One region of the Lysinibacillus sp. FSL K6-1151 genome, then DNA from elsewhere that is predicted to be linked to it. Evidence: predicted binding sites of a transcription regulator. Region 1 holds the regulator's gene; the other holds the start of a gene.
What was found. Region 1 encodes CtsR, which represses protease genes until heat stress. Its sites were predicted from a motif close to ATGGTCAATAAAGGTCAAACA; they were not measured.
Positions count from the first base shown of each region.

Region 2: clpP (ATP-dependent Clp endopeptidase proteolytic subunit ClpP) is a predicted target of CtsR. The motif match lies at 2,557-2,577, and genes of this name have one in related genera.

Region 1 covers NZ_CP152040.1:4,492,464-4,508,932, reverse strand. The annotation lists gene MHI04_RS21950 (branched-chain amino acid ABC transporter permease) at 1-467, shown strand, start outside; gene MHI04_RS21945 (ABC transporter ATP-binding protein) at 467-1,246, shown strand; gene MHI04_RS21940 (ABC transporter ATP-binding protein) at 1,246-1,953, shown strand; gene MHI04_RS21935 (cupin domain-containing protein) at 2,100-2,600, shown strand; gene MHI04_RS21930 (hypothetical protein) at 2,642-3,361, opposite strand; gene rluF (23S rRNA pseudouridine(2604) synthase RluF) at 3,385-4,086, opposite strand; gene adh (aldehyde dehydrogenase) at 4,327-5,847, shown strand; gene MHI04_RS21915 (DUF779 domain-containing protein) at 5,869-6,228, shown strand; gene MHI04_RS21910 (DUF4003 family protein) at 6,561-7,529, shown strand; gene MHI04_RS21905 (aldehyde dehydrogenase family protein) at 7,573-9,000, shown strand; gene MHI04_RS21900 (acyl-CoA thioesterase) at 9,070-9,549, shown strand; gene MHI04_RS21895 (globin-coupled sensor protein) at 9,594-10,904, opposite strand; gene MHI04_RS21890 (hypothetical protein) at 11,188-11,397, shown strand; gene corA (magnesium/cobalt transporter CorA) at 11,448-12,410, opposite strand; gene MHI04_RS21880 (class I SAM-dependent methyltransferase) at 12,448-13,131, opposite strand; gene MHI04_RS21875 (DUF4870 domain-containing protein) at 13,256-13,561, shown strand; gene MHI04_RS21870 (CtsR family transcriptional regulator) at 13,827-14,297, shown strand; gene MHI04_RS21865 (UvrB/UvrC motif-containing protein) at 14,311-14,853, shown strand; gene MHI04_RS21860 (protein arginine kinase) at 14,850-15,959, shown strand; gene MHI04_RS21855 (ATP-dependent Clp protease ATP-binding subunit) at 15,949-16,469, shown strand, end outside.
Region 2 covers NZ_CP152040.1:3,787,281-3,803,749, forward strand. The annotation lists gene MHI04_RS18260 (amino acid ABC transporter ATP-binding protein) at 1-217, opposite strand, end outside; gene MHI04_RS18265 (amino acid ABC transporter permease) at 214-924, opposite strand; gene MHI04_RS18270 (basic amino acid ABC transporter substrate-binding protein) at 993-1,781, opposite strand; tRNA gene MHI04_RS18275 (tRNA-Arg) at 2,282-2,356, opposite strand; gene clpP (ATP-dependent Clp endopeptidase proteolytic subunit ClpP) at 2,664-3,254, shown strand; gene MHI04_RS18285 (HPr family phosphocarrier protein) at 3,872-4,129, opposite strand; gene whiA (DNA-binding protein WhiA) at 4,243-5,190, opposite strand; gene MHI04_RS18295 (YvcK family protein) at 5,256-6,251, opposite strand; gene rapZ (RNase adapter RapZ) at 6,256-7,149, opposite strand; gene MHI04_RS18305 (8-oxo-dGTP diphosphatase) at 7,159-7,626, opposite strand; gene trxB (thioredoxin-disulfide reductase) at 7,964-8,908, opposite strand; gene MHI04_RS18315 (tetratricopeptide repeat protein) at 9,090-10,613, opposite strand; gene hisIE (bifunctional phosphoribosyl-AMP cyclohydrolase/phosphoribosyl-ATP diphosphatase HisIE) at 10,704-11,321, opposite strand; gene hisF (imidazole glycerol phosphate synthase subunit HisF) at 11,318-12,079, opposite strand; gene hisH (imidazole glycerol phosphate synthase subunit HisH) at 12,073-12,705, opposite strand; gene hisB (imidazoleglycerol-phosphate dehydratase HisB) at 12,702-13,301, opposite strand; gene hisD (histidinol dehydrogenase) at 13,306-14,580, opposite strand; gene hisG (ATP phosphoribosyltransferase) at 14,613-15,257, opposite strand; gene MHI04_RS18350 (ATP phosphoribosyltransferase regulatory subunit) at 15,250-16,422, opposite strand.

The DNA.
Region 1 (16,469 bases):
TTGGTGTTGTGTTAACGATTCTCGTTATCTCGAACTTTACAAATTCTCGTCATGGTCGTGCGTGTATTTCCATTCGTGAGGATGAAATTGCAGCGGATGCTATGGGTATTAATACGACCTATTATAAAGTTGTTGCATTCGCGATTGGGTCTTTCTTTGCAGGTCTAGCTGGAGCTATTTTCGCACATAACTTTTATATTATCCAACCGACAACATTTGGTTTCTTAAAATCATTTGATATTTTAATTTATGTTGTACTCGGTGGCTTAGGGAGTCTTTCTGGTTCAGTGATTGCAGCGATTTTCTTAACTTTTGTATCAACTTATCTAGCAAACTTCCCTGAAACTCGTATGATTATTTATAGTTTAGTATTAATTATTGTCATGCTGTATCGTCCAACCGGCTTAATGGGAACAAAGGAAATTACGCAGTTATTTAAGTTTGGTAAAAAAGGAGGTACAAAATAATGACTGGAAACCTTCTTATAAAAGTTGAAAACATGGGGATTCAATTCGGTGGTTTAAAGGCGGTACAGGGTGTGAATATGTACCTTAATCAAGGTGAATTAGTAGGGCTAATTGGACCTAATGGTGCTGGGAAAACAACCAGCTTTAATATGCTGACAGGGGTTTATACCCCAACGGAAGGTATAATTACTTTTGATGGTATGAGATTAAATGGACTTGCACCATATCAGGTGACGCAAAAGGGTATTAGCCGTACGTTCCAAAATATTCGCTTATTTAAAGAGCTATCTGTTCTAGACAATGTTAAGGTAGCCAATCATTCTCTTGCTAAGCATTCCATGTGGTCTTCTATTTTCCGTTTGCCAACTCATTTCAAGGGTGAGGCAGCAATGGAGCATCAATCAATTGAATTCTTAAAAATCTTTGGCTTAGATGTCTATAAGGATGAACTAGCGAAAAACTTACCATACGGAATGCAGCGTCGTTTAGAGATTGCTCGTGCTTTAGCGGCAAATCCCAAGCTACTATTATTGGATGAGCCAGCAGCAGGGATGAACCCGCAGGAAACACATGATTTAATGGAGTTAATTGCATTTATTCGTAAAGAATTTGGCTTAACCATTTTGTTAATTGAGCATGATATGAGCTTAGTTATGGGTATTTGCGAACGCATTTATGTACTCGATCATGGACAATTAATCGCTGACGGGACACCAGAAGAAATTCGCAACAATCCTAAGGTAATTGAAGCGTACCTTGGTGAGGAGGTTATCGGCTAATGCTAAAAGTACAAAATATCGATGTTTATTATGGCAACATCCAAGCATTAAAGGGCCTCTCTTTAGAAGTAAACGAGGGTGAAATTGTAACGTTAATCGGTGCAAATGGTGCTGGAAAAAGTACATTGTTAAAGACATTATCAGGTTTACTGAAGCCAAAAGGTGGCATTATTGAATACGAGGGCTTCTCTATTGCTGGGAAGGCAGCACAAACTATTGTTAAATCAGGAATTTCCCACGTTCCGGAGGGTCGTCGTGTTTTTGCCAATATGTCAGTAGAAGAAAACTTAGAGCTTGGTGCCTATCTACGTAATGATAAAGCTGGTATTAAAAAAGATATGGATCATGTTTTCGAGCTATTTCCGCGCTTATTAGAGCGTCGCAAGCAGCAGTCAGGCACATTATCTGGTGGGGAACAGCAGATGCTTGCGATGGGCCGTGCCTTAATGGCAAAACCAAAACTGTTATTAATGGATGAACCTTCGATGGGTCTTGCACCGCTAATGGTTAAAAACATCTTTAATATTATTGAACAGGTCAATAAAGAAGGTACAACTGTATTGCTTGTTGAGCAAAATGCTAATATGGCTTTATCTGTTGCTAATCGTGCGTATGTACTTGAAACAGGACGTATTGTTTTAGCTGGTTCAGCAAAAGAGCTTCAAGAGAGCGAGCAAGTAAAAGCAGCTTATTTAGGCGGATTATAGAATTTGAAGGGCATCTCAACAAAGAGATGCCCTTTCAGTTGATCTTCGATATATCAAGATTACCTCTTGATAAAGCTGATCCCTTGAAAAATCAAAGGTAGCCTTTTTACTTTATTTTTTGGTAAGGTGGAAAAAAGGAGTGATACATGTTGAAGTTTTCAGCACAATATTTTATTAAACAATTAAATTTAGCCGAACATCCAGAAGGAGGCTATTACATTTCATCATTTCGTGCCACAGACGAGCTAGCAGTGAGAGATGTTCAGAGACCTATTTATACGAGTATTTATTTCTTATTACGCTCACAAGATATCTCACATTTACATCGATTGCAATCAGATGAGCTATGGTATTACCATGCGGGAAGTCCACTAACAGTTCATATGATTTTTCCCGATGGTACCTATGAGGCGAAAAAGCTTGGTTTGAATGTAGAAGCTGGTGAGGTACCACAAATTGCAGTTCCGAAAAATACCATTTTCGGCTCATCGGTGGAGGATTCCGAGACGTTTAGTCTAGTCGGGTGTATGGTTGCACCAGGATTTGACTTTGCAGATTTTGAATTGTTTACACAGGAAGAGCTTTTAGCAGACTATCCTCAGCACGAGGGAGTTATTCGTAAAATGGCTTACAAAACCATTAAATAGAAAAGTAGCCGTCTCAAAGTTTTTGAGACGGCATGATTTGTTCACCATAGTATTTCTTCAGGATAATTCAGTTGTATTTGGATATCATGTAATGCTTGCTTAGTCGTAATGGCTGCTTCCATTAGAGTTGATTTTAATGCCAAATATTCATGATCCTCTACCATTAATCGCACCGCAAATGCCGCTAAATGTGCTTTTCGCTCCTCTTTACTTAATTGAATATATTCTAGATTCAGAACATCAACATATTGCGTAGCAAAACGGAAAGTGAATGGATTTTTAGCATGTAGCATTCGGACAAACATAACGTAATCTTCCTCATCAATCTCCTGTTCCAAACAATCGGCAATAGCCGCTTGAAACTTGCGTAAAATGGCAATTTCATAATTCCACATGGACGCATTGTTTAACTGCTGATGCAAATCAATAAAATCATTTAAAGCAATCGCACTAAATATTATTTCTGGCCAAAGAATTTCTGTGGCAAAATAAACATTTTTATTAGGAAAGATCAGTTCATGTTGTGTCAGGACATTTTTATTAAGTCCGTTACTCACAAAATCAAGGTGATGTTCCCCGAGCATAGCATGTCTTAGTTTATAGCATACGCTTAAAATACGTAGTCGAGGACCTTGATAATCATAGTATTTATTTTCATCACCAGTTACTTTATAGATCGCATTGATTAGTTCATCTAAATCCCAATAATCCCCGCTAACCCGTACCCCTGTTAGTTGCTCTGTGCTTTGAATAGATATCATAGTCCTCGCCCTCCTTTAAGTGCTTATTTAGGTGTGTAGTTGAGTAGTTTGAATAGTTCTGTTCGTTCCTTATCTGTTAAATCACGCCATTGGCCCACTTTTAAATTACCAAGCTTAATATTCATAATACGAATACGCTGTAGGCGCTTAACGGAATAACCTAGCGCTGAGCACATTCGGCGGATTTGACGATTTAAGCCTTGCTCTAAAATGATTTTAAAAACTTTGTCCGAAATCTTTTCTACACGACAAGGTAAGGTTGTTGTATCTAGAATATCAACACCGGCTCCCATTTTTTTAATAAATTGCGCTGTTATAGGCTGATCAACTTGAACGATGTATTCTTTTTCATGATGGTTTTCTGCACGCAGAATTTTATTGACGATATCGCCATCATTAGTTAATAACAATAATCCCTCTGATTCCTTATCGAGACGTCCGATATGAAAAATACGTAAGGGATGATTGACGAAATCAACGACATTGCCTTTTATATGACGCTCTGTTGTACTTGTAATGCCGACAGGTTTATTCAGAGCAATATAGACAAGCTGTTGTTCTTTCTTTACCTCTTTTCCATCAACGCAAACTATATCACCCGTTTCAACCTGACTACCGACAGTCGCCAACTGACCATTAATGGTTACTTTTCCTTCAGCAACCCATTTATCAGCACCACGACGGGATATGATGCCTGTTTCACTTAAATATTTATTAATACGCATATTGTTCTCCTATATTTTATATTATTTTTAAGTATACCTTAACGTGTACATGCCGTGAATTCTAGAAGCTTTTCTAGCAAAAATAAATTAAATAGAAAAGTTTTTTAAAAAGTTGAAATTATTTTATGTTTCTGACAATATAGTAGTTGAGAGGGTTTCTATGAAAATAGTGTTATTCCGATATAAAATAACGTTTTTTCTAGATAGTTCTCATTAAATTGTGTAAAGGGGAGAAGTAAAATGGTTTATGCATTTCCAAACACTGAAGGATCGGTAGTTCAATTCAAACAGAAATATGATAATTATATTGGTGGCGAATGGACACCCCCAGTGAAAGGTCAATACTTTGATAACGTCACTCCTGTTACTGGACAAGTTTTTACACAAGTAGCACGTTCCACAGCTGAGGATATTGAACATGCACTCGATGCAGCACATGCTGCTAAAGATGCATGGGGCAAAACATCACCAACAGAACGTGCAAACATTTTACTTAAAATTGCGGACCGTATTGAGGAAAATCTAGAAAAGCTAGCCGTTGCTGAAACATGGGATAACGGTAAAGCGGTGCGCGAAACATTAAATGCAGATATCCCTCTTGCAATTGATCATTTCCGTTATTTTGCTGGAGTCTTACGTGCTCAAGAAGGTTCCGTTAGCCAAATTGATAACGATACAGTTGCTTATCACTTCCATGAGCCGATTGGTGTAGTGGGTCAAATCATCCCTTGGAACTTCCCACTATTAATGGCAGTATGGAAGCTCGCACCAGCACTTGCAGCTGGGAACTGTGTCGTATTAAAACCTGCAGAGCAAACACCAGCATCTATTATGGTGCTTGTGGAATTAATAGAAGATTTATTACCACCAGGAGTTATTAATGTTGTGAATGGATTTGGCTTAGAAGCAGGGAAACCGCTTGCATCCAATCCTCGCATTGGTAAAATTGCCTTTACAGGTGAGACGACGACAGGTCGTTTAATTATGCAATATGCATCTCAAAATCTTATTCCCGTTACATTAGAATTGGGCGGTAAATCACCAAATATCTTCTTTGAAGATATTATGGATAAAGATGATGCCTTTTTAGATAAAGCAGTAGAGGGCTTCGTACTATTTGCTCTCAATCAAGGAGAAGTATGTACATGTCCTTCACGTGCACTGATCCAGGAATCTATATACGATAAATTTATGGAGCGTGTACTACAGCGTGTAGAAGCCATTAAAGTGGGCAATCCGCTTGATCCAAACACAATGATGGGTGCGCAGGCTTCAAGTGAGCAAATGGAAAAAATTCTTTCTTATTTAGATATTGGTAAGCAAGAGGGTGCACAATGCCTAATTGGTGGCGAGAAAAATAATGTAGGCGAGGGCTTCGAAAATGGCTACTACATTAAACCGACAGTCTTCAAGGGAAATAATAAAATGCGTATTTTCCAAGAGGAAATTTTCGGACCAGTTGTTGCTGTAACAACGTTTAAAACAAAAGAGGAAGCACTAGAAATTGCTAATGATACATTATATGGCTTAGGTTCTGGCGTTTGGACGAGAGATATTAATACAGCTTATCGCTTCGGTCGTGAAATTCAAGCAGGTCGTGTTTGGACAAACTGTTACCATGCTTATCCGGCACATGCTGCATTTGGCGGCTATAAAATGTCAGGTGTTGGTCGTGAAAATCACAAAATGATGTTAGCACATTACCAACAAACGAAAAACCTATTAGTTAGCTACAGCGAAAACAAACTTGGTTTCTTCTAATTTGTAGGGAGGTGCATGAGCGTGGTTGAACGTGTACTAGCTACAGAAGAAGCGCTGGCACTAATCAATCTATTAAAAGATAAACATGGACCTGTGATGTTTCATCAGTCCGGCGGATGCTGTGATGGCTCCTCGCCAATGTGCTATCCAGAAGGTGATTTGCTATTAGGAGATCAGGATGTGTGCCTTGGAGAGATTGGTGGTGCGCCTTTCTACATGCACAAAAATCAATATGATTACTGGAAGCATACACAAATCATATTGGATGTTGTTGCGGGCAGAGGAGGCATGTTCTCATTAGAGGGCGTAGAGGGAAAACGTTTCCTAACAAGGTCAAGAGCCTTCACATCTGAGGAGTTACGAGAACTAGGGTTAATTTAAATGAAGGATAGTACAGCGGCAGAAAAATTTGCCGCTGTTTTTTATATTAATTTTTGTGGAATAGAGTATGTAAAGCGATATTAGTTGATGAATTTCTTAAAAATAGGAATAAATTTAATCGATCCTTTAAGGTGACGGTAAATAATAGTTTTCTTGTGGTTTTTGCTATCATCCTCAAGACCTCCTTTTATAGTTGTTAATATTTCCTATTAAATCAGATAAATGAAGTAACATACATTAAATTAAGTTTACTTTTTATGTTAATTGTTACAAAGAGGATTGAATCTTTCGCACAGATTGTAACGTAAAATGGGTAAAGGAGTGTGCTAAATATGGATTACGCGCTGATTGAAAATGAACTTACAAATACAGTTGAGGATGTATCAAAGGCTGCTGGTTGGACAGTCGATCGTAAAATTGTTTTAGCGATTGCTAGTAAATTTGTAGCGTCAGGAAAAACTTTTGATGCAATAAGATATAAAAATGTTCTGCAAGAGATGAAGAAGCAATCCTCGTGGATGTCCCCTTTACGAACAACAGTTGGGTATAGTATTGCCGCCAATTTATTGGAGCAAGAAGATACTGAAAAGGCAGTCGAGAATTTACTTACAAACGTGAGTATCTTGAAGGAAGCCAAATTTAGAAGCGGCAATTTCAGCTATATCGGAGCACAGTTTTTGACTGAGGATGAACAAAATAAAAAAGCACATGCACAGGCAGCTAGAACTTTATTCGATGCTATTCGTAAACATCATCCATTTTTAACATCTTATGAGGACATTCCTTATGCAGTGTTATTGAGTAGTCCATCTGATGATGTTGAGCTACGGGCGGAAACAATGAATCAATATTATAAAGAATTACGAACATATAATTTTAATGCTGGTAATGAACTACAGTGGCTATCACAGGTATTAACATTTTTATCCCCACAATTTGATGTTAATCTAGCACCAAATGTTGTGGCACTCCGTGATACACTCAAAAAGCAAAATGTAAAGGTCAAGGCTATGCATTATCCTTTACTCGGCTTTTTAGCCATACTAAGTCTTACTAAAGCACAGCTTCAAGATATTATTGATTTATATCAAGAATTAAAGGACTTGAAATTATTAAAATGGCACCGTGAATTTGTTCTCTTTATGGCTGTACAAATCGCTATTTATGATATGGCGAAGGTGCAAAATTCTTTGTCCATGACCATTATGTCTTCCATTGAATTATTAATCCAAGCACAGCAAGCAGCGATGATAGCTGCGGTTAGTGCAGCTGCTATTGCATCAAGTTCAAGTTCTTCATGATAGAATAAAGGAGAACTTGATTATTTGGAGGTGCATTTGAAGGATGAAGGAAACAAAACTATGGATGAATGGTCAGTGGCAAGATGCTAAGGAAAGCTATGAGCTAACATCTCCGTATAGTGGTGAGGTTATTGCTCAGGTAGCAAAAGCATCGATACAAGATGTAGAGAGAGCTATCGAAGGTGCACAGCAGGCATTCCAATCGTTTAAAAAGACTACAGCCTACGAACGTGCCGAAATATTATATAAAGTTGTTGAGATTATGCGACAACGTAAAGAAGAATTTGCTGAAATTTTAGCATTAGAGGCAGGGAAGCCTATAGTAGCAGGATTAGCCGAAATTGACCGTACAATCGCAACCTATCAATTTGCGGCAGAGGGAGCTAAACAGTCTAAGGGTGAGACTGTTCCGATGGATGCAGCACCTGGAGCTGGAGATCGTATAGGCTGGACAAAACGAGAACCATTAGGTGTAATCTCAGCCATTACGCCGTTTAATTTTCCGTTCAATTTAGTGGCACATAAATTAGGCCCAGCATTTGCAGTAGGTAATACGGTTGTATTAAAGCCAGCAACACAAACGCCGTTAAGTGCTATTGTGATGGCTGAAATTTTTCGTGAAGCAGGATTACCTGATGGCGCGTTGCAGATCGTAACAGGAAGTGGTGGCGAGCTTAGTGATACACTTGTTACGCATCCATACGTCAAAAAAGTAACCTTTACAGGCAGTAGTAAAGTTGGTTTGAGCATTAAAGAAAAGGTCGGTTTGCGTAAAATAACGTTAGAACTAGGTTCTAATGCAGCCGTAATTGTCGAACCATCGACGCCAATTCATAAAATTGTTAGTCGTTGCGTAAGCGGTGCTTTCAACTTTGCTGGACAAGTATGTATTTCGTTACAACGTATTTATGTGCATTCGTCCATCATTGATGAATTTACTGAAGCATTCGTTGAAGAAACGAAAAAACTTATAGTAGGAGACCCGTTAGATACAAAGACAGATGTCAGTGCCATGATTAATCCAAATGAGGTAGAACGTATCCGAGCGTGGGTTGAGGAAGCGCAAGAACAAGGGGCAGTTATTGCAACAGGTGGCGAATTTACAGAACGTACTCTAACACCAACAGTTATGACGAATGTAACAGCTGACATGAAAATTGTCTGTCAGGAAACATTCGCACCAATCGTCTCAATTGTTTCATATGAAACATTAGACGACGCGATTCGACTTGTGAACGAGTCGGACCTTGGTCTAAATGCGGGTATTTACACGAATATATTGTCAGATGCCTTATATGCAGCAGACGAATTACAGGCTGGTGCTGTCATTATTAATGATATTCCGACATTCAGGGTAGATAACATGCCATATGGTGGTGTGAAGATGAGTGGTTATGGACGAGAAGGAATTAAGTGGGCCATTGAGGAAATGAGCGATATGAAATTTATTTCGATGAAAAAATCATTCTAAATTTGCATCAGCTCTTCTTCTGCGATACGATGACGAAAGAACATTACATGAAGGGAAGTTGCAAGTATTATGCCAAACAACGCTGTACCAATGAGCCAATCACGTACGGTTCAATCGCGTCTCGTATTACCCCCAGACACAAATAATCACAATTCTATTTTCGGTGGAAGAGTGTTAGCTTATATTGATGAAATCGCTGCTATTACAGCAATGAAACATGCGAAGGGACTCGTAGTTACAGCATCTATTGATTCGGTTGATTTTTTATCGGCTGCACATGTAGGGGATATTCTTGAAATCGAGAGTATTGTTTCGTCTACAGGACGTTCTTCTATGGAAGTTTACGTTCGTGTTGTTTCTCGTAATATTGAGACTGGCGAGGAAAAATTAACGACAGAATCCTTTGTTACGATGGTTGCAGTAAATGAGGAAGGGAAACCAGTACCAGTTCCTGCGATTTATCCTGAAACAGATGAAGAAAAACGTTTGTTTGAAACAGGGCCAGCAAGACGAGAGCACCGTAAGCAAAAACGTGCATTACCACATTAAGGAGAAAGGGAAATTCGCTTTTAAAAGTGAATTTCCCTTTCATTTTACATATTTAGTTCATTAACTACATTAATAAGAGAGTCAGAAGAAGAAGAAACGAGCGTAGCTCCCTGTGATAATTCAGTAATTAGATTAGAGATGGCTGAAATATCTCTTGATGTGTTGACATATTGCTGTTGAATGCCAGAAACAGCATCGGCAATATCATTAAATGACTTGGATAAATTCTCTTGTGTATTGACACTGTGCTGAATTTTTTGATCCACATTAAGAACGGAATTGGCCATCGTTGTAATATTGCTTTCTGTTTCTTTAATGAGGTGTGAAACATTTTGTACGGCATTTTTTGTTTCCTCAGCAAGCTTGCGTACTTCCTCAGCCACCACCGCGAAACCTTTCCCATGTTCTCCAGCTCGAGCAGCCTCGATGGAAGCATTTAAGGCTAATAAATTGGTTTGATCAGCAATACCTGTAACAAGTCCAACAATCTCAGAAATTTTCTGAGAAGAGGTACGTAGCTGATTCATCGTTACCTCCAGACTGTTGACACTTTGTAAAATGACTTGGATTAAATCATTTTGTTCTTTAAGCTGCAGTTGACCACGTCTTGATTTTTCTTGGGTATCTGCTACGAAGCTTAATCCTTGCTTTGTCGCCACAGCAATATCATCTGTCTGTGAGGAAATAACCAATAGTGATGCTGCTGTTTCTTCACTAATAGAGTTGAGCTCCTCTGCTGTACTTTGAATGGTTGTAACAAGAGAGTTTTTTGTTGCATCAGCCACTGAGCGAATGCGTTCTTCTTCATTTTCATAGGCCTCGATCACAAGCTGTTGCTCGAAATTAATGATTTTACAAAAAGCATTTATGGCACGAATGGCATCTTGTTTTGAGATGTCCACTTCGCTCACAAAATTTGTGAATGTAGAAGTGAGTGATTGGAATGAGGCAATATACCATTTGGATTGTAAACCAATTCGCACGTGAGTCTCGGCAATTGCCTTTCTTTCGGCAATGTAGGCATCATTTATATGACTCTCAAAAATATCACTTAAATGTTTATGTAATGTAATTTTCAAACGGTCAATATGTGATGTTCTATTAATAATATCGATTAGATCTTGGCTCAAACTAATGGCAGCATAAAATTGCTCCACCATTGCAGGGATGAGATCCTTTGCAAGCGGTTGTAGTTGTTTAATGATTGCTAAATCGTCTACTGTTAAATTTAAAAGTTGCAATTGTTTTTGAAGATTCGGGTAGTTCGATACATCTAGTCGAACATCATTCTTAAAATTTTCAGGTGTTAATGTAATTGAATAGTTAGCACTACTGTTTTTGGAAAACCAACTCATTATTATTTGCTCCATTCCTAATATCCATAATAAATTGTAAGTAAAAAAGCCTTTTGAAATTTGTTAGGTTTGTAAATTTGATAAATAATTGGTATTAAATCTATTTTACTATTATTTGCTGAATATTTGGTTAAAAATTTGGTTATTTCTTTATTTTTTTACTTTATTGTCAGTTCAATTAGTGAAGCGAAGTAAATTTGAATTTAAAATAGGAAACCTGTAAAATACGAACTGTTTAGCAAGATAGAGACTGTACGTAAAAAGGGAGTAGAGGAGGTATTATATGGAGAAAAAGCGTTTTAAATTTGTCATCCCAGTCATGGTTATTGTCGCAATTGGCTCTGTTTATATGTTACGAAACTATTATGCTGAGGTACCCTCTGTTGAGCGATTATTAATTACAATCTGTGCAACTTTGGGATCAGGCGTACTAGCATACTTTTTATTTCCGCAGCAAGGTGATAATAAAATTGATGATAGGGGACCCTATTAACTTCTTGAAAAAGGAGACTGCTCGTTTCATGACAAAACGAGCAGCTTTTTTTATGGTTTAAATAATTTAAACCAGCCTTTATGTTTAAAGATGGCTAGCATAAAGATCGCAATAATAATCATGGAGCCTAGTACAATAAAATAGCTGTAATGGCCATGAAGCTCAGGCATGTTATCAAAGTTCATGCCATATACACCAGCAATAAAAGTAAGGGGAATAAAGATAGTTGATACAATGGTTAAAGTCATCATAATGCCGTTCATGCGACTTGAGCTCATAGCCATATAGCTATCGCGCATATCCGCTGTCAATTCTCGATTGGATTCAACCATTTCAGTTAGTTTAATGAGATGGTCATAAATATCTCCGAAATAAGCTCTTTCTGATTTGTTTAAAGAAAAACGGTAAGAATTAAGAATTCGATATAAAAGATCTCGCATCGGTAAAATAGTGCGTCTTAGGTCAAGTAAGTCACTACGGAATTCGAAGACAATCTTCATGGCATTTACGTTGCTTTGGTATGTAAGTTCGCCTTCAAGTGCATTAAGATGATCTTCAATTTTATAAACAAGAGGGAAATAGCTATCCACGATTTTATCAATTGTTTGATATGTTAAATAAACCGTTCCCCGTTCCCAATTCTTTGGTTGGCTTGCTAGTATCTTTTGTACCTTATCTATTTCAGGAACAGGGTTTTTATGGAACGTCACAATAAATTTATTGGAGGCAAAAATATTAACCTCTTCTGCAGCAAGGTTCTCTTCATTTACTCGATGAATAACAAAGAAATGAAAATCATCATAGAAATCGAGCTTTGGGCGCTGTAATCGCATTAAGCAATCTTCAATAGCAAGCGGATGGAAATGGAAAAATGTATCTAATAATGATTCTTCTTCGGCTGTAGGGCAATTAAAATCAACCCAATACCATTCAAATTCTTGCTGATGTATAACTTCCAATGGAAAATCTTTTAGTAATTGTTGTTGTTTTGTAATACCAATGGTGCTTATCACGGTTTTCACCTCAAATTATTTACTACAAAATATTTATTTAGTGCCCCTCTTTAAAGCATACCCAACCAGCAAATAAAGTAGTGGCAAAAAATCTAGAAGGTTTTGTAAAGCCCGCCTTTTGTAGCAGTGTTAAAATATCCTCTTCACGCATAAACGGAAGGGAGCGAATGGATTTTTCCATCTCTGCTACATCAGATGCAGAAAGCTTTGTATGTTGTAGCCAATAGGAACGCCATAAATCAAATTGTAGTTCAGTTTCTAAAGAGCCGGGCTGACCATATTTCGAGACAAGGACAAACGGTGCTCCAGGCTTTAAATGTCTTGCGATTTCTTCTAATGTAGATAGCTTTTCTTCATAACCCAGAATAAAATGCAGAACGAGAACACAACTTGCTGCATCGTATTTTATGGAGGGTAATTGAGTACCTAGTATTGTTCCTTGGTGGAAAGACAGCGTATTGGGTAGAGTGTGTAGACGTTCCTTTGCTATGCTGAGCATGGACTCTGATGGATCAATACCTGTGAATGACCAGTCGGGCCTTCCATCTGCAAGCTGTAAAATTTCATTGCCGCTTCCTGCACCCACAATTAACATATCAGCTTTATCTGGGAGTGTAGAATGATAAAAGGTTTGTATTAAACGTAGCATGGCATCATAGCTTGGCAATGTACGACGAATACCCTTTTCATATTCGTTTGCTAATGTGTTGTTAAATTCCATCTCTCATCACAGCCTTCCAAAAAAAATTTAATAAATCTTATTTAATGTGAAACTATTACGGGTATAGTTCCGTAAATAGTAGTACATAAAACATAGACAAAGTACAAAGAAAGGGTTGATATATATGGAGACTAAATGGTCTAAAGTAATCATACACGCAAGTGCATTTTTTGCGCCATGGTTAGTACCTATTATTTTCTTCTTAATTAGTTCGGATGAGGAAGTGAAGGCGATTTCTATTCAAGCATTGCTCTTCCAAATTGTTATGGGTATTTTAATCGCTATCTCAGTTGTTTTAAGTTTTGTTCTTATTGGGTTACCGTTTTTAATCATTTTCGGCATCATGTTATTTGTTGTACCAATTATCGGTATCGTAAAAGCATTGTCTGATGAGCCTTGGCGTTATCCAATTGTTGGTCGTTGGGTATAATTTTCATAGACGCAAGTATATGCTAGTTGCATATGCTTGCGTTTTTTCTATGACTAATAAGGGTACATTAGGTATATGAGCAAATTATAACCCGCGCAGTTTTAAGTGAAAAAGTGCTGTTTTTCGTACTAAAATAGGCATTTTAAGACTTTTCACTTTTCTATGGGCGAAATCATTGCAATTTTTTTGAAGCGTTTTGTATAATATACTAAAAGAAAGTCAAAGATAGTCAAAGTCAGTGAAGCAAGCGAGGTGTATTCCTAAAATGCGTAATATATCAGACATCATAGAAGGTTACTTAAAGCAAGTACTTGAATTAGGTGGAGAAGGGCATATTGAAATTAAACGGAGTGAGATTGCTGATAAATTTCAATGTGTGCCATCACAAATAAATTATGTAATTAATACAAGATTTACTGCCGAGCGAGGTTACCTTGTTGAGAGCAAACGTGGTGGTGGTGGGTACATACGAATTTTACGTGTCCGCGCGCATTCACAGATTGATTTAATCGACGATGTTCTCAGACAAATAGAAGGTGGAGCATCTCAAACGATGGCAGAAGATTTAGTATATCGGCTCATCGATGAGCAGGTAATTTCAAAACGAGAAGCGAAATTAATGTTAGCAGCAATTGATCGCTCCACAATCGATTTACATCTCCCTTTAAGAGATACTATTCGAGCAAAGATCTTGCGAGCAATGCTGACAACAATCAAATATGAACAGCAAAAATAGTGAGGTGATGGAAATGATATGCGAACATTGTAAACAACGTAATGCGACAGTTACAGTAACACAAGTTCAAAATGGGCAAAAGGTGGAGCACCATTATTGTGACGTCTGCGCCTCACAGTTCCATCCATTTCATGCAGAGTTTAAACAAGAGCCAGTGTCTATTCAACAGCTATTGTCGAACTGGTTCGGCTCGCCTACATGGCAAAAGGTGGGGGAAAAACAACAAGTTCAACCACAACAGCAAACATGCCCACAATGTGGATTTTCGTATAAACAATTTTTAAAAGAAGGTAAATTTGGATGCCCGAGCTGTTATGACACCTTTAGTGAGCATTTGCCTAAGCTCTTTAATCGCATACAGGCAGGCCCTCAACACATTGGTAAAATGCCTGGTGCTCGCAGTAATGTGTATGTCATTAAAAAGCAAATAGAGGATATCCGCAAGCGTATGAAGGCCGCTGTAGCAGAAGAACAATTTGAGGAGGCGGCGAAGCTCCGTGATGAAGTTAAAGAGCTAGAGAAGCATCTACAATTTGAAGGTGGTGATGTGTCATGATGATTGATTCATTTTTAGAGCGTGCGACCCCAACGTGGATGCATATCAAGGATGATTATTCAGATATTGTCATTAGTACACGTATTCGCCTTGCTCGAAATTTAGATGGCTATCGATTTCCATTAGCTTTCTCAGAGAATGAGGCACTGCAGGTGGAACAGGCAGTTACACATGCACTAAGTGATAGCCCAACGCTTCAAAATGATTATGCTTATTTTGCTATTAAGGATTTAACGCCTCTACAGCGTCAAATTCTTGTAGAAAAGCATTTGATTAGTCCACAGCTTGCTAAAAAAGAGCAAGTAGGCTCCATACTTCTTTCTGAAGATGAATCCGTTAGCATTATGGTGAATGAAGAGGATCATTTACGCATTCAATGTATGACAGCAAGCTTTCAACTTCAAAGTGCCTATGAACAAGCAAATAAAATTGATCGTATCCTAGAGAAAGTATTACCGTATGCCTTTCGAGATACTTTTGGCTATTTAACAAGTTGTCCGACGAATATTGGCACGGGTCTTCGCGCATCGGTCATGATGCATCTACCCGCACTGACATTAACCGGGCAAATGAATCAAATTATTAATGCCATGACTCGCTTAGGAATGACTGTAAGAGGTATATATGGGGAAGGCAGCGAAAATTTAGGAAATGTTTATCAAGTGTCGAATCAAATTACACTTGGGAAGACAGAAGAAGACATTTTAGCAGACATACAAAGTGTCGCTGAAAAGATTATCCAAAAAGAGCGACACGCAAGAGGGAAGTTGATGGAAAAGGCAGAGCTTGCTCTAGAAGATAGAGTATATCGGGCTTTAGGTACCCTTACACATGCGAGAATTCTAACAAGTGAGGAAGCCGCTACCTGTCTATCTAATGTTCGTTTAGGAGTAGATCTACAGTTAATTGATGGGATTCAAGCAACAACCTTAAATGAATGTGTTGTTAGTATGCAACCAGGTTTTTTACAGCACTATGCAGGTGAGGCACTGCCCCCTGCTGAACGGGATCGTGTCCGAGCGGAAATGCTCCGTGAGGCATTATCTCAAGAATATGCGAATAAGCCTATAAATGGGGAAAAAGGAGAGGATTTATATGATGTTTAATCGTTTTACACAACGCGCGCAAAAAGTATTACAGCTTGCTCAGGAAGAGGCTATTCGTTGGAAGCACGAATCTATTGGAACAGAGCACATTCTATTAGGGCTTATACGTGAAGGCGGCGGTATTGCTGCGAAAGCGTTAGAAGCCATTGATATTAGTCCTCAAATGATTGAAGCTGGTATTGAGGAATTAGTTGGTAAAGGTAAAGAAGATGTCGGCCCAATTGTTCACTATACGCCAAGAGCTAAGAAAGTAATTGAACTATCTGTGGATGAATCACGTAAATTAGGTCACTCGTATATCGGCACAGAGCACTTATTATTAGCGCTTATTCGTGAAGGTGAAGGCGTGGCAGCTCGCGTCTTAAACAATGCGGGTGTCGGCTTAAATAAAGCACGTCAGCAAGTATTATTGCTATTAGGTAACAACGATAATGCACAATCTGGGCAACAAGCAGCTCAAGCTGCCAATACCCCAACTTTAGATAGCCTAGCGCGTGATTTAACACAAAT
Region 2 (16,469 bases), 710 kb from region 1:
TGATATTCGTTTTTGGCGCATTAATTTTCACATTTTCAATATAAATAGCACCATCTGTTACATCTTCTAGCATATTGATGCATCGTAAAAATGTACTTTTGCCTGAGCCAGATGGTCCAATCACACAAACAACTTGTTTCTCTTGGATTTCATAATCAATGCCTTTTAATACTTCAAGCTTTCCGAAATATTTGTGTAGGTTTTCAATTTTTATCATCTTGCTTCCCGCCCTTCTGCCTTAGCTTTACGAGGGACATAACTATTGCTAAATCGTTTCTCGATAAATGCCACGATCTTCGTTACACCATATGTTAAAACTAAATAGAGTAGTGCAGCAACGATGTACGGTTCCCAGAAGCGGAAGCTTGCACCTGCTACTACCTTACTTGCGTATAAAATATCTGGTGCTGCAATAACTGTTACTAATGAAGAATCTTTTAATAATGCGATAAATTCGTTCCCTAATGGTGGAATCATACGTCTAAATGCCTGTGGTAAAATGACCTTACGCATCGCTTGGTTATGTGTTAACCCTAAAGAACGAGCTGCCTCCATTTGCCCCTTTGCAATACTTTGAATACCTGCACGGAAAATTTCCGCATTGTAAGCAGCACAGTTTAATACGAGCGCTGTAATCCCTGACACCATATATCCTAAAGAATGACCAAAAATTGTTGGAATAACTGCTAAGTGAATTAATAAAATTTGCACAAGCATTGGTGTTCCACGGAATAAATCGATATATAATTTTGATGGCCAATAAATCCATTTTTTACTCGATAATTTTCCTAGGCCTAAAAATAGTCCTAATAGAATACCTCCAAAATAACCACTAAGTGTCAAAATAATTGTTACGCCAATACCCCGTATAAACATATCTCGGTAGTTCCAGACAATGTCCCAGCGTAAGTCAAAGATGTCCATCCGAAAACCCCATTTCCCCTTTAAAGTGAATGAGCCGCTAGCATACTAGGGGCGTCATCATTCATTTATTACTTGAAATCAGAACCTGTAATTTCTTTTAATTTACCGTTTTCTTTAATCTTTTTAAGACCTTCATTTAATTTATCTAATAGCTCTTTGTTTCCTTTTTGAACCATAAAGCCATAATATTCTTTTTCAAATGCATCATCTTCGATTACTTTTAGTTTTTGATCTGGATGCGCTTTAATGTATTCGTAAACTACCGCATTGTCTCCAATAGCTGCATCAACGTTACCGTTTAACATCTCTTGAATTGCGATTGGTTGACTTTCAAACGCCATAATATTTGTACTTGCTTCCCCTTGTAGCTTTTTCGCCGCCATATGACCTGTAGCATTAATTTGTACTGATACCTTTTTATCTTTTAGTTCAGCTAGAGATTTAATTTTTGAATCTTCTTTTACAACAATCAATAATTGAGACTCATAATAAGGCTCTGTAAAATCAAATGATTCTTTACGCTCTTCAGTAATTGTGATTCCTGAAGCGCCAATATCTGTTTCACCGTTTTTAATTGTTTGGAAAACTGGCTCCCAACCAATGTTATTCCAGTCAACTTCAAAGTCCATTTCATCAGCAATAGCTTTTAAAACATCGACATCAATCCCCACAATTTTCCCTGAATCGTCAACAGATTCAAATGGTGCGAAAGTTGCCTCTGTACCAACTTTATATATTTTCTTACCATCTTCTGAAGATGAGCTTCCTGAAGATGCACCATCCTTTGTACCACATCCTGCAAGTGCTAATGTTAATGCTGCAACCATCATCAGTAGCATCCAACCTGTTTTCTTCATTGTATTTCCCCCTATTTCGATAATTTTCCGAAATGCGTATTATTTTTCGCAATTCGGAAATGTTAGACTATTAGGTCAATTATATTAATATTATAGTATTTAGACAACAACTTTTCGCATAAAACTAAATATTTTTTCATATTAATTTATAATAAACTTATATAATTAGAAGAAACATGTATAAATAACAAGAAATCTAATCTAAAATTAATATATATACACTACAATCCACACCAAATTTCGATAAATTTAGGCAAAAAAAAAGAATCCCCTCAGATAGGATTCTTTTTCTCGACTATTTCTAGTCTTCACGTACAGTATGTCCACTAAAAAATAATTTGGAGTTATTGCTTTTTTGAAGGTTTGAAAGGAATAAATAGGGGAATAATGCCAACTAGGACAGTATTGCACCTATATCTCCCTCTCGATCTCCGCTAAGCAGGCTGCTAAACTACTTATTAGGAGATGAGCTATAACAAGTCTATCTATATTCAGTAAAATGGCGCCCTCGGAGGGAATCGAACCCCCAGTGCAAGAACCGGAATCTTACGTGTTATCCATTACACCACGAGGGCAAAGGCACAAAAAAAAAGTACTCACTCTAGGCTTACGAAAAGCATGATGTAGATAACCCTCATTTTTTGAAGCATACCTGCAAAATAGTGTACTGTACTTTAAACTTATAACCTCAATTATTATACAAGCCTATCACATATAATTCAACCATAGAATGCAAAAACATTTTATTTTTTTTATTTCACTTTAGCAGGGTTAATATTTGACCTTCCCTGACTATAATGTGTATGATAAGGATACAGCTGAAATAACAATGGAAATTTTCAGCAAAGGTATTCGAATTTAGTTTTTTAAGGAGGATTTAACATGAATTTAATTCCTACAGTTATTGAACAAACAAGTCGCGGTGAACGTGCATATGACATTTATTCACGTCTACTTAAAGACCGTATTATTCTTTTAGGAAGTGCTATTGATGACAATGTGGCTAACTCCATTGTTGCACAACTTCTTTTCCTACAAGCGGAAGATCCAGATAAAGATATCTCTCTTTACATTAATTCACCAGGTGGATCAATTACGGCTGGTATGGCTATTTATGACACAATGCAAATCATTAAACCACAAGTTCAAACAATTTGTATTGGTATGGCTGCATCAATGGGTGCTTTCTTACTAGCTGCTGGTGAGCCTGGTAAACGTTTTGCATTACCAAATGCAGAAGTAATGATTCACCAACCACTAGGTGGCGCACAAGGTCAAGCGACAGAAATTGAAATTGCTGCTAAACGTATTTTATTCTTACGTGAAAAATTAAATGGCATTTTATCTGAACGCACAGGCCAACCACTTGAAGTCATTGCTAGAGACACAGATCGTGATAATTTCATGACTGCTGAACGTGCTAAAGAATATGGTTTAATCGATCACATTATGCACCGTAGCGATAATAAATAAAAATGAGAAGGCATCACAGACTCGCTCTGTGATGCCTTTCGTGTTGTTGAAAAAAGGTGATGTCAACGGCAGAAACAGCCATTTTGAAAGGCGAGGGGTTGATTTCCGTTCCGCCAGCGTCCTTTCCAGGGGGTGTCCGCTGATCACTGCATTCGCTCCAGGGGCTCCTCTAGGACGCTAATCCCCTAGGAGTGACGCTGGCTCCACTCCCATCAACCATTCTGCAAAAGTGTCTTTTCCTGAACAAAATAGCCCTTTATTTATATTATTAGAAAGAGGATAGGCTCTTATTTTCAATGCGGAGAAGTGATGGATGACAACACTTCTCCATAAAGCGTAGTGAATACCTTCACTTTATTTGAAAACCTTTCTAAAAAGAAACATTTTTATGGATTGGGGTGGAAGGCTACTTGACTCCCGTGGGATAGCGAGACAGGCGAGCCTCTAAACGGAGCGGTAGCGGAGGAAGCTGCTCGGCGCTCGCCCACAGGAAAGCAAGTAGCCTGCAATGGAAATCCATTTTCGCCTTTCACAAAAACGCTATGGATGGTTTTGTTTTTCAACACTATGAAGGCATCACAGATTTGCTCTGTGATGCCTTTTGTGTTCAATGAATGTTAGTCTTCATTTTCGATAATTGTAGCCAATGCTGTAACCGCTTGCTCCGCATCGCTGCCGTCACTACTTAAAGTAACTTCAGTGCCTTTAGCGACTGCTAAGCTCATGACACCCATAATGGATTTGGCATTTACTTTTTTCTCGTCTTTTTCCAGAAAGATATCCGCACTAAAACGATTTGCTTCCTGCACAAATAGTGCTGCTTGTCTAGCTTGTAGTCCTAATTTTAATTTGACCTGGACTCTTCTCTCAATCATACTCAAAACTCCCCTTCACTACCGTTCATCTATTAGTTTTATCTTACCTCACTTACTAGCAAAAGAACAATAAGCGATTACGCATGACATTCATACCTGAAAAGTATGAAAACTTAACCACCTATTTTTTCACCGCGTCTTAATGCATCAGCAATCTCATCAATTTTTCTCAATCGATGGTTAACACCTGATTTACTAACCGTTCCACTTGATACCATTTCACCAAGCTCTTTTAATGTCACATCCTGATATTCTACCCGTAGACGTGCTATTTCACGTAGCTTTTCTGGTAGCTGATCCAGACCAATTGAATTTTCAATAAATCGAATATTCTCTACCTGTCGTAATGCTGCACCAATAGTTTTGTTTAAGTTGGCTGTTTCACAGTTCACAATACGGTTGACGCTATTTCGCATATCTCGCAATATGCGCACATCCTCAAACTTCATCATGGCCTGATGTGCGCCAACAATATTAAGGAAATCTGAAATTTTCTCTGCTTCCTTTAAATAGGTGACAAAACCTTTTTTTCGTTCAATTGTTTTGGCATTAAGTTCAAATTCATTCATCAAATCCATCAATGCCTCACCATGCTCTTTATACAAAGAATAAATCTCTAAATGGTAGGCTGATGTTTCTGGATTGTTGACAGAACCTCCTGCTAAAAATGCTCCTCTTAAATAAGCTCTTTTTTGACCACTCTTTTTGATGAGCTTTCTTGAGATTGTATGGTTAAATTGAAAGTCGTCTGAGATGATTTCTAAATCAATTAGCAGCTCGCGCGCACCTTCTCTTACACGGCAAATATACACGTTATTTTTTTTTAGTCGCATCTTCTTACGAACAAGCAATTCTACATTGTACGGATACAATTTTTTCATAATCGTATATAGTCTTCTAGCAATTGCAGCGTTTTCAGTTTGCACGTCTAAACTTAGTTGTTTATTTGCAAAGGATAATGAACCATTCATACGAATTAGGGCAGAAACTTCTGCTTTCATACAATGATTGTCCGCTTCTATTTGCGTTAATTCCTTTTTTGTTTCAGAAGCAAAAGACATATCATGCCCCCCTTTCAATCATGATTTCTATGTATATGTTCATCTTACCATATACAATCAATCCATTATGTTTCTATAATGGGTCTTCTTACTTTTTGCTGGTAAATATCAGCATAATCTACCAGCCATTCTGCAACATTGATAGCATTATGTCGAACAGTCCCATCTGACCGAATTGTAGCAATATCACGTTGTATAACCTCTAAGCCCATACTTTCAAGCTTCGCCACGTCAAATGTCACTGGCTCTGCTCTTTCTTCTTTATATAGTTCTTTTACAGGGTTAGGGAGTTCTTCGTCGTTTACTAAAATAGAATCAATAAAATCGCCGCCAACATGCTTATGTATGGCTGTTACATGATCACCTGCTGTATAAGAGATCGTTTCACCTTTTTGCGTCATTAAATTACAAACATATATTTTTCTACCTTTCGCTTTCACAACAGCTTCCCCTATCTCCTTCACAAGCAGATTTGGAATAATACTTGTATATAAGCTTCCTGGACCTATTAAAATATAGTCTGCACGCTGAATCGCACGAATGGCTTCTGGTAACGGTTGCACATTTTCGGGTACTAAAAAAACACGATCAATGCGCTTTGATGCTGTTGGAATTTTTGATTCTCCTTCAATAATTGAACCATCCTCTAGCACAGCATGTAAGTTTATTTTTTTATTTGCAGCTGGTATGACACGACCATGAACTTTTAAAACCTTGCCCATTTCACTTATAGCATGATTAAAATCTCCAGTAATATCAGTAAGTGCCGTAAGCATTAAATTTCCTAAGGAGTGACCTTTTAAATCCTCTGATGCTGAAAAGCGATATTGAAACATTTGCTCTACAAGTGGTTCAATGTCTGATAATGCCGCAATCACATTACGTACATCACCAGGTGGTGGAATATCGTAGTCATCACGTAAACGGCCTGAAGAACCCCCATCATCTGCCACTGTCACAATGGCAGTAATATCAAATGGGTGATGCTTCAGCCCGCGTAGTAATGTGGAAAGCCCTGTACCACCACCTATTACGACAAGCCTTGTTTGCTTTTTCCCCATTCACTCATTCCTTTCTACGATTAATATCACGATGCGTAATAACCGTATTTTCCTTGCCTGCTAAATATGCCCCAAAAAATTCTGCTAATGTCACTGAGCGATGCTGACCGCCAGTACAACCAAAAGCAATGACAAGCTGTGACTTACCTTCTTGTCGATAAAGAGGAATCATAAAATCTAATAAATCCGTTAGTTTTTTTATGAGTATTTGCGTATCTTCCAAAGCTAAAACATAAGAGGATACCTCTGTTTGTAATCCTGTTTTGGGACGTAGCTCCTCTACATAATAAGGGTTTTTAAGAAAACGAACATCAAACACTAAGTCTGCATCAATAGGCATCCCATGTTTAAAGCCAAAGGACATAATGTTCACAGTAAAAATAGTATCTGCCTCACTAGCAAATTCATTGACAATTCTTTCACGTAATTGCTTCGGTTTCATGTTCGATGTGTTATATACAAAATTAGCACGGCCCTTTACTTCAGATAAAAGTGCCCGTTCCTGTTTAATGCCATCTAAAGGTAAACCATTGACTGCTAGTGGATGGGCACGTCTTGTTTCTTTATAGCGTCTAACTAATGTGGCATCGTCTGCATCTAAAAATAACATACGAGTATCAATATCGCCTTCTTTTAGTATATGGTCTAACGCGCCAATAAGAGCATCAAAAAAGTCGCCACCACGCATATCCATTACGGCTGCAATACGCGTACTATTTTTACCAGAATCTCTTAGCAGAGTTAAAAAAGTTGTAAGTAACGCTGGTGGTAAATTATCAATACAGTAATACCCTAAATCCTCAAAGCTTTGAATAGCTACGGTCTTCCCAGCCCCAGACATTCCTGTAATAATAACCAATTCGTGTGTACATTGTTGGCCTTCAACCACCACTGTCATGCAACTCCTTTATTGTTCTTTTGATATTTGTATTTTCTGATGAAGTAATTCAAAATTCGTTGTATAGTCAAACGTGCCATATTGAATGCCTGATTGCGAAACCGCAAATTGTAAATTAGTTCGATCTCCTTCAGCCATTGGCAAATGTGCTAAATCCTCTACTGGGTGCCATGCAAGCTTGCCTTCTCTCGTTTCTTCGAATGGTATACCTTCTACATCCTTTGCAACAAATGTATAGAGCATCCACTCATCCACTACATCATTATTTTCTTTAATAATCATCGTATAAACACCCTTTAAATGAACATTTAAAGGTGTGACATTTGTTTCTTCTTGAAACTCACGTACAGCAGCCTCAAAGATGGATTCACCGCTCTCCATTTTCCCTCCTGGAGCAACGTACCAGCCTCGTCTTGGTTTCTGAAGTAATAATACTTTACCGTCTTTTACGGCAATTAAATTTGCAATTCTTTGCATAGGCACACCTCTAATCACTTTTGCATTCTACTCCCCATTATAGCAAGACCTTGCAAGATTTGTCCTCATTTACAACTCTCTAGTAAAGACAATTAACAATTTAGGTTTATTCATGTGTAATGCTTTTATGTTAGGCGAAAAATACGTTTATTTTTTTAATTTGTACAAATAAAAAAGTAGGTTGCTCCCACCTAATTGAGGCGGAAACAACCTACTAAACAAAATAAAAGGGGGATTGCTAATTACATTTTTTATCATACACCTTTTATATGTCATTCAAGTTACAGCAATATTAAAACCACATTAAAATTGTATTTTTTTCCTTTAAATAGCCATGTTAGGCATTAATTTTCTCTAATAGCTCTTCCACATAATGCTGTACAGCTTGTGCGGCAATACTACCGTCACCTGTCGCTGTCACAATTTGGCGAAGTGTTTTTTCACGAACATCTCCAGCTGCAAAGATACCTGGGATTTTAGTTTCCATATTGGCATTTGTCAAAATATAGCCAGCATCATTTAAAATGCCTAATGATTCAAATGGTTTAGTTAAAGGCAACATACCAATATAGATAAAGACACCATCTGCTGCAAATTCAGATTCTGTACCATCAACAGTTGATTGTAATGTGACACTACCAACTTTACCATTAGCTTCATTAATTTCTTTTACAGTTGCATTCCAAATGAAATCAATTTTGTCATTGGCAAAGGCACGATCTTGTAGAATTTTTTGGGCACGTAATTTGTCACGACGGTGGACAATCGTTACTTTATCAGCAAAGCGAGTTAAATAAACGCCCTCTTCAACAGCTGAATCGCCACCGCCTACAACTACTAGATTTTTTTGTTTAAAGAATGCCCCATCACATACTGCACAGTAGCTGACACCACGACCGCCTAGCTCTTTTTCACCTGGCACACCCATTTTTTTATACTCCGCACCTGTTGTAATAATAATGGCACGTGTTTTATATTCTTTTGCACCAGATTTAATTGTTTTATATTCTTCACCATCAATGATTTCGGATACATCACCATAGGCATATTCTGCACCAAATTTTTTAGCGTGCTCAAACATTTTTGTAGATAGCTCAGGCCCTAAAATGGTATCAAAACCTGGGTAATTTTCTACTTCCTCTGTGTTTGCCATTTGCCCACCAGGAATCCCACGTTCAATCATTAATGTTGATAAATTTGCACGAGATGTATAAACAGCAGCAGTCATCCCAGCAGGACCTGCACCAATTATTACTACATCATAAATTTTTTCTTCTGACATCAATACTTCCCCCTAAACAGAATACTTTTTATCTTCATTCAACCAATAAGTGTAACGTCACCTACAGAAGAAGATAAAGCCCTTGACGGATAGGATAATGTCGCCAAGGAACATTGGTGATAACGTTAGTATGTTCATCGTATGTGAAAGTATAAAGTTATTCAACTATGTTGCTCACACGTTAATTATGACTATTAGGTAAAAACGTTAGAATTTCATCAATATACTTCGATAACGTTGATACAGATACTCCATATTGTTGGGCAATTTCCTTTTTTGTCACTTTGAGCATCTGTGAAGATCTAAATAAATAATCATTGGCTCCTGCAATTGCTGTTGGGTTTGTAAAACGATAGTTTTGTATTAGTGCTTGTTCACATAGTACAAACCACATTTGAAACATTGGTACAATGAGTGATGAGAGCTTCCCATACTGTTCTAATAAAATTTCTGGTACGTTGACAGCACGTAAAAAGCTCGCTTCTACTTTGTTCTTCTTATCAAATTCGTGGCCGAGTGAATAAGCTAAAAACAATTTCTCAAATGTGTCTAATTGTTCAACATTAACCAATTTCGGATGAGCGATAATTTCTTGCTTATGTGCAGTACCCTTCAGTAAAAACAAACCAAAAATGCGCTCACTCGTATAAGTGCTTTCTAATTTTTCAACAATAAAATCACGGTCATGCTCCAATGCATCAAGTGCAAATTCATTTTCTTGTTGGCGCCATGGCTCAAAGCCCTCTTTGTCAGGGTCTAGCTCTAGTAGCTGATCCCATGCACTTTTCGATACTTCCTCATGACCTGAGAAATAGGCCGCATGTGACAACCAAAAGTAAAAACCAGCATCTCCAACATAGCCTCTCTTTTGCATACTACGCAACCATTTATAGGCTAATTCATACTGTCCTATTAAGGCTAATGTAGCCCCTAATTTATAACGGTGCTCCCATGTGTATGGCTGAATTTTGACAAGTATATTTAGTAGTTCTTGTAAATCCTCTTCATTTTTTTCATAATAAGCAATCACCGTTAAATTACATAGTGCATGTAAATTTCCCTTATTTTCACGTAGCACGGTATGTAAGAGAGCCTTCGCTTGCTCTTCTTCTCCTACATAAAAATAAGCAAGTGCTAAATTATTATAGGCTGACCAAAAGGCTGGTCGATCTTCAATTAAATCTTCTAAAATAGTAATAGCTTCTGGAAAATCCCCTTTTTCCATACAACGACGAGCTTGCTCCTGACGATACAAATCCTCACCAGATTCTTCAGGGTCTTCCAAATCATCTTGCTCGAAAGCGACAAATTCTAGTATTTCTGCTGCTTCATCTGCATAAGCACCCTCTGGTTCTAGCCGCAAATATTCTTCTGCAAAACGTTTCGCATCATGCATGATGCCCACACATCCTGATACTTCTGCCATATAGAAAATGATTTCTGGATTATCTGGATCAATTTGATAGGCATGACGAAGCAGATCATACGCTTCCTCAAAACGTTGACCTTCTAACTCTACGATGGCTAGCTGCAAGATAATCATAGGATCATCAGGGCTTAAATCTACCGCACGTTGTAAATATTTATAAGCTTTATTCATTTGTCCACTATTCATTGCTTGAATTGATTTTTTATAATAATAGTCGCCTGTTGGAATGAACGACACTATATTCGATTGAGTCTCATTTTGACGTTTCTTTTCCAATATATTTCCTCCGAAACAAGAAATAAGGAACGCATTTTACGTTCCTTTACACAGTAATTTCTATTATACCATACAATCAATAATATGCTGTTATTTCTCCTCATGACGTTTTTCCAACACATGTAGAACATCATAAATACTTACTTTTTGTTCTTGTAGCAATACTAGGAGGTGATAGATTAAATCAGCTGCCTCCCATTTTACTTCTTCGACATCGCGGTTTTTAGCCCCAATGACAACCTCAGTTGCCTCCTCCCCAACCTTTTTACAAATTTTATCGATACCCTTGTCAAATAAATATGTAGTATAGGCTCCTTCTGGCATTTCCTGCTCACGCTTTGCAATCACACGCACAAGTTTAGCGATGATGTCTACAGAGCCAATCTGCTCATTTTGTTGAATCACCTCTGTAAAGCAAGAAGTTGTACCATTATGACAAGCTGGGCCAGCGGGTAGCACTTCCACCACTAATGCATCCTGATCACAGTCTGCTTTTATGGACACCACTTGTTGTCTATGACCACTTGTTGCTCCTTTATGCCACAGCTCTTGACGAGAACGAGAATAAAACCAAGTTTCTCCTGATTCAATTGTTTTAGCTAATGATTCTTTATTCATATAGGCCACTGTTAGCACTTCTTTTGTGTTGGCATCTTGTACAACAGCTGTAACAAGACCTTTCTCATCGAACCGAATATTCTCTATCATCTTACTGCCACTCCTTTGTCACGTAAGTATTCTTTTACTTGTAATACGTTCGTTTCTTTGTAATGGAAGATTGAAGCCGCCAATGCAGCATCTGCATCTACCTCTTGTGCTAATACTTCGTAAAAATGTTCGGCATGTCCCGCTCCACCACTAGCGATAACAGGAACTGTCACTGCCTCTCTTACCGCTTTAGTTAAGGCCAAATCAAAGCCAGATTTTTCACCATCTTGATTCATACTTGTTAATAAAATTTCCCCTGCTCCTAAGCGCACAGCTTCTTGTGCCCACTCAACGGCTGACCAAGTTGTTTTATTGCGTCCACCATGTGTATAAACCATCCATGTATCATCTTCTTCACTATAGCGAGCATCGATTGCAACAACGATACATTGTGCACCAAAGAAATCAGCGCCCTCTTGAATAAGAGCTGGTCGCTCCAAAGCAGATGTATTCACGGATACTTTATCAGCACCTGCACGTAAAATACGCTTCATATCTTCCAACGTACGAATACCACCACCAACTGTAAAAGGTATTGCAAGTGTAGCAGCTGTTTGACGAACAACATCTATCATCGTTTCTCGACCTTCATGTGAAGCAGAGATATCTAAAAATACAAGCTCATCTGCGCCCTGCTCATCATAGAACTTTGCAAGCTCCACTGGATCACCTGCATCACGGATAGATACAAATTGGATACCTTTTACAACGCGACCTTCCTTGACATCAAGACATGGGATAATACGTTTTGTTAGCATGCCTTCACACCTTTCAGCCATTGCTCTAATAAATAAATGCCTAGTTCTCCCGATTTTTCAGGGTGAAATTGCATGCCTGTCACGGAACCATTCGTTACAATACCAGGTACTTTTATGCCACAATAGTCTGCATAGGCAACAAGCTCAGATTCCTGAATATGTGTCGCATAAAATGAGTGAACAAAATAGACATGTTTCGCTGATACTTCACCGTCCAACCATGCAGGGCGATTCGTCAAGATCAGTTCATTCCAGCCCATATGCGGCACACGATATGCTTGATCTCCTTCGATACCACTAAAGCGTTGAATATGTCCCTTGAAAAAACCTAGCCCTTGTGTTGGGGTTACTTCTTCACTTTGCTCAAACAATAATTGCATGCCTAGACAAATTCCCAATAGAGGGCGATTTTCACTTTGTGCCTTTTGTAAATAACGGTCTAATTTAGTTTCTGCTAAACGCTTGCGAGCATCAGGAAATGCGCCAACCCCCGGTAATAGTAGTGCATCTGTTGCATCTAACACGCTCTCATCAGCCGTCACAACGACCTCACAGTCTAGTCGTTTTAATGCTTGTTCTACACTAAATAAATTGCCCATTCCATAATCAATAACACCTATCTTCACGTTAACAGCCCCTTAGTCGATGGTACTCCTTTAACACGTGGGTCAATTTCAACTGCCGCATCAATCGCACGTGCTAATGCTTTGAAAATCGCCTCAATAATATGATGTGTATTATGGCCATAAGGTACAATCACGTGAACATTCATGCGTGCCTCTAGCGCAAATTTCCATAAAAATTCATGCACTAATTCTGTATCAAACGTTCCCACTTTTTCCTTTAAAGTTGGCACACGATACTCTAAATGTGGACGATTGGAGCAATCTACAACTACCTGTGCTAGTGCATCATCCATCGGCACAAATGCTGTGCCATAGCGTTTTATGCCCTTCTTATCACCAAGTGCTTCACGAACAGCCTGCCCTAAGACAATGCCAAGATCCTCTGTTGTATGGTGATCGTCGATATAGGTATCACCATTTGCTTGTATGGTCCCATTAAATAATCCATGCTTTATAAATAAATCGAGCATATGGTCCATAAATCCCACACCAGTTTGAATATTTGCTTGCCCTTCACCATCTAAATCGATTGCTACTGAAATTTGCGTTTCATTTGTTGTACGCTCTACCTTTGCATATCTCTTCTTTACTGTCATCGCCCTATTCCTTCTCCCATCCGCGTGATTCCACTGCACGTGCATGCCCCTCTAAGCCTTCCATACGTGCTAGACGTGCAATTTTTGGTGCATTTTCTTGCCATGTTTTTTCACTGTAATAAACAATGCTTGATTTCTTTACAAAATCATCTACGTTTAAGCCACTTGCAAAACGAGCCGTGCTATTCGTTGGTAATACATGATTGGTTCCTGCAAAGTAATCTCCCACAGGCTCCGAGCTATACCGACCTATAAAAATACCGCCAGCATGTCTTATCTGTTCAACAATCCTTTCAGCATTTTCTGTCACAATTTCTAAATGCTCAGGCGCTAATGAATTAATGGCTTCCACCGCATGTGACATCGTTTCAGCTACATAAATGACCCCGAAGGTTTCTATGGAGGCACGAGCTACTGCCTGACGTGGCAATTCCAGCAATTGCTTCTCTACTTCCTCAGCTACCCTTTGAGCTAATGGCTCTGAGGTAGTGACAAGGATGACACAAGCCAATGCATCATGCTCTGCCTGTGATAACAGATCTGCAGCTATTTCATCAGGATATGCTGTATCATCTGCCAAAACCGCAATTTCACTTGGCCCCGCGATCATATCAATTGCTACTTCTCCAAATACCTCACGTTTGGCGAGAGCCACAAAAATATTCCCTGGACCTGTAATTTTATCAACTGGAGCAATTGTTTCTGTACCATATGCAAGTGCAGCAATCGCTTGTGCACCACCAATTTTATAAATTTCATCCACCCCTAAAAGATGAGCTGCCACAAGGACACCTGCTGGCAGTTTCCCATTCTGACCTGCCGGAGAAGTAATGACGATACGCTTCACACCTGCAACCTGAGCTGGAATCACATTCATTAATACAGATGAAGGATATGCTGCTGTACCACCTGGAACATACAATCCTACTGCGTCTAGTGCTGTTACGCGTTGACCTAGCCAAGAACCTTGTCCTAGCTCTAAGCGATAGCCTGAACGTATTTGTTGCTCGTGATACAGACGAATATTTTCGGCTGCTTCTGCTAAATCCTTATAAAGTTGCTGGTCTAGCGTATTTACTGCTTCCTCGATTTCTGCCCCTGTAACACGTAAGCTCTCAGGGGCATAGCCGTCCCATTTTTCAGTATAAGTACGGAGCGCTATATCTCCTTGTGTCCTAACATCTGCTAGCACTTGTCGCACAACTTTTAATTGTTCCTCATTTCCCCCTTCAAGTGGTCTTTTTAAGGAAATGCCTTTTTCAAGCTTTGTTATTTTCATAGGATTAATCCCCTTTAGTCCTTCATATGTAGCTAAATATGATTCCTTTTTTGCTCATTTACACATTTCTTTAATCGCTTCACAAGATCAATAATACGCTCACCCTTCATACGATAACTTACGGGATTTGCAATTAATCGTGATGAAACAGCTGTAATAAACTCATATTCTACTAAGCCATTTTCTTTTAAGGTACGCCCTGTTGAAACGATATCGACAATACGATCAGCTAAACCAATCATTGGTGCTAATTCAATAGAACCGTTCAGCTCGATGATTTCAACCTGCTCTCCAATGCCCTTGTAGTACTTCATTGCGATATTCGGATATTTCGTAGCGATTCGAGGCGCAATTTCATTCATTGGTGTGTTCGGTAATCCCGCAGATGCGATATAGCAATGACTAATTTTTAAATCTAATAACTCATGCACTTCACGCTGTTGTTCTAACAAAACATCCTTCCCAGCAATGCCAATATCAGCAACACCATGTTCAACATAGACAGGGACATCCATTGGCTTGGATAAAATAAAGCGAATTTTTTCCTCTGGTATCTCAATCATTAATTTACGTGACATTTCTACCTCTTCTGGTAAATTAAAACCTGCCTCTAACAGCATTTGATATGCCTCTTCAAAGATCCGTCCCTTTGGCATTGCAATTGTTAATTCATTCACCGCCTACTTCCCCCTGTCCAACAACCACCACTTCTGTAAAGTATGCTAAAAAGGCTGCCTCATCAACTAGGCTACTACGCAACTGTAAAGTAGCTAATTTTCCTGCTGCCCGTAATGTTTTCACCTTTAGTAATGCTGCCTCGAATTGTTCTTCTTCAAAAAGCACAACTGTTGCTTCCTGTCGTTTCTCTGACTGGCCATTGAACGTTTCTAATAAACGATCAACTCGAATACTAAAACCTGTTGCACCAACTTTTGAGCCAAATACTTCTAATAAACCATCATAGCGTCCACCATTTCCTAACGGAAAGCCACTTCCTACCGCAAAAACTTCAAAAAGCATGCCAGTGTAATAACTCATATGACTCGAAAGGGTGAAATCAAAAGCTATATACTCAGCTAAGTCAGCCAATTCCAGCAGTTGAGCAAGTTGTTGCATGTATTCTAATGCATCATTTTTACGCACATATTTTTCAATATCCCGGATGTCTTTAACATTCATTGCCTCCCCAATAAATTGTAGGAGGGCATCAGATTTAGCTTTGGGTAGATCAAATGATTCTACTGCTTCTTCAAATCCTACATAATTTCGTTGAACCAACAATGTTCGAAGTGTTGCTTGCTGTTCAATACTCTCTGTGTAATCTTGTAAAATGCAATTTAGTATACCCGCATGACCAATCGTGACTTTAAACTCTTCTAATTTAAAATGTTTTAATAGCTCCATTGCTGTCACAATAACTTCTGCATCGGCAAATACAGATTGATCCCCTATTAACTCAATCCCCATTTGATCGAACTCCGCTGGTCTTCCACCTTCCGTTTCTTGAGCTCGAAAAACACTTGCGAAATAAGCAAGACGTAAAGGAATCATTTCTTTTAATAATTTCGATGTAGCTACTCGAGCAATCGGTGTTGTCATATCAGGTCGTAATACTAATGTATTTCCTTGGCTATCCACTAGCTTAAATAAATGAACATCAGCAATAGCTGAAGCTTTCCCCACTGTATCGAAATACTCTACAGCGGGTGTTTTAATGAACTCATAACCCCTTTTATATAAAAAGTCTCTGCCAGCATGCCTAACGGCTTCAACCTTCTCATAGATTTGCGGAAATGTATCGCGCATTCCAAGTGGTTTTTCAAACATTTTTATCGACGACATATGAACACTTCCTTACATTTCACTTTAATTCACTAGAGTGTTAGAGA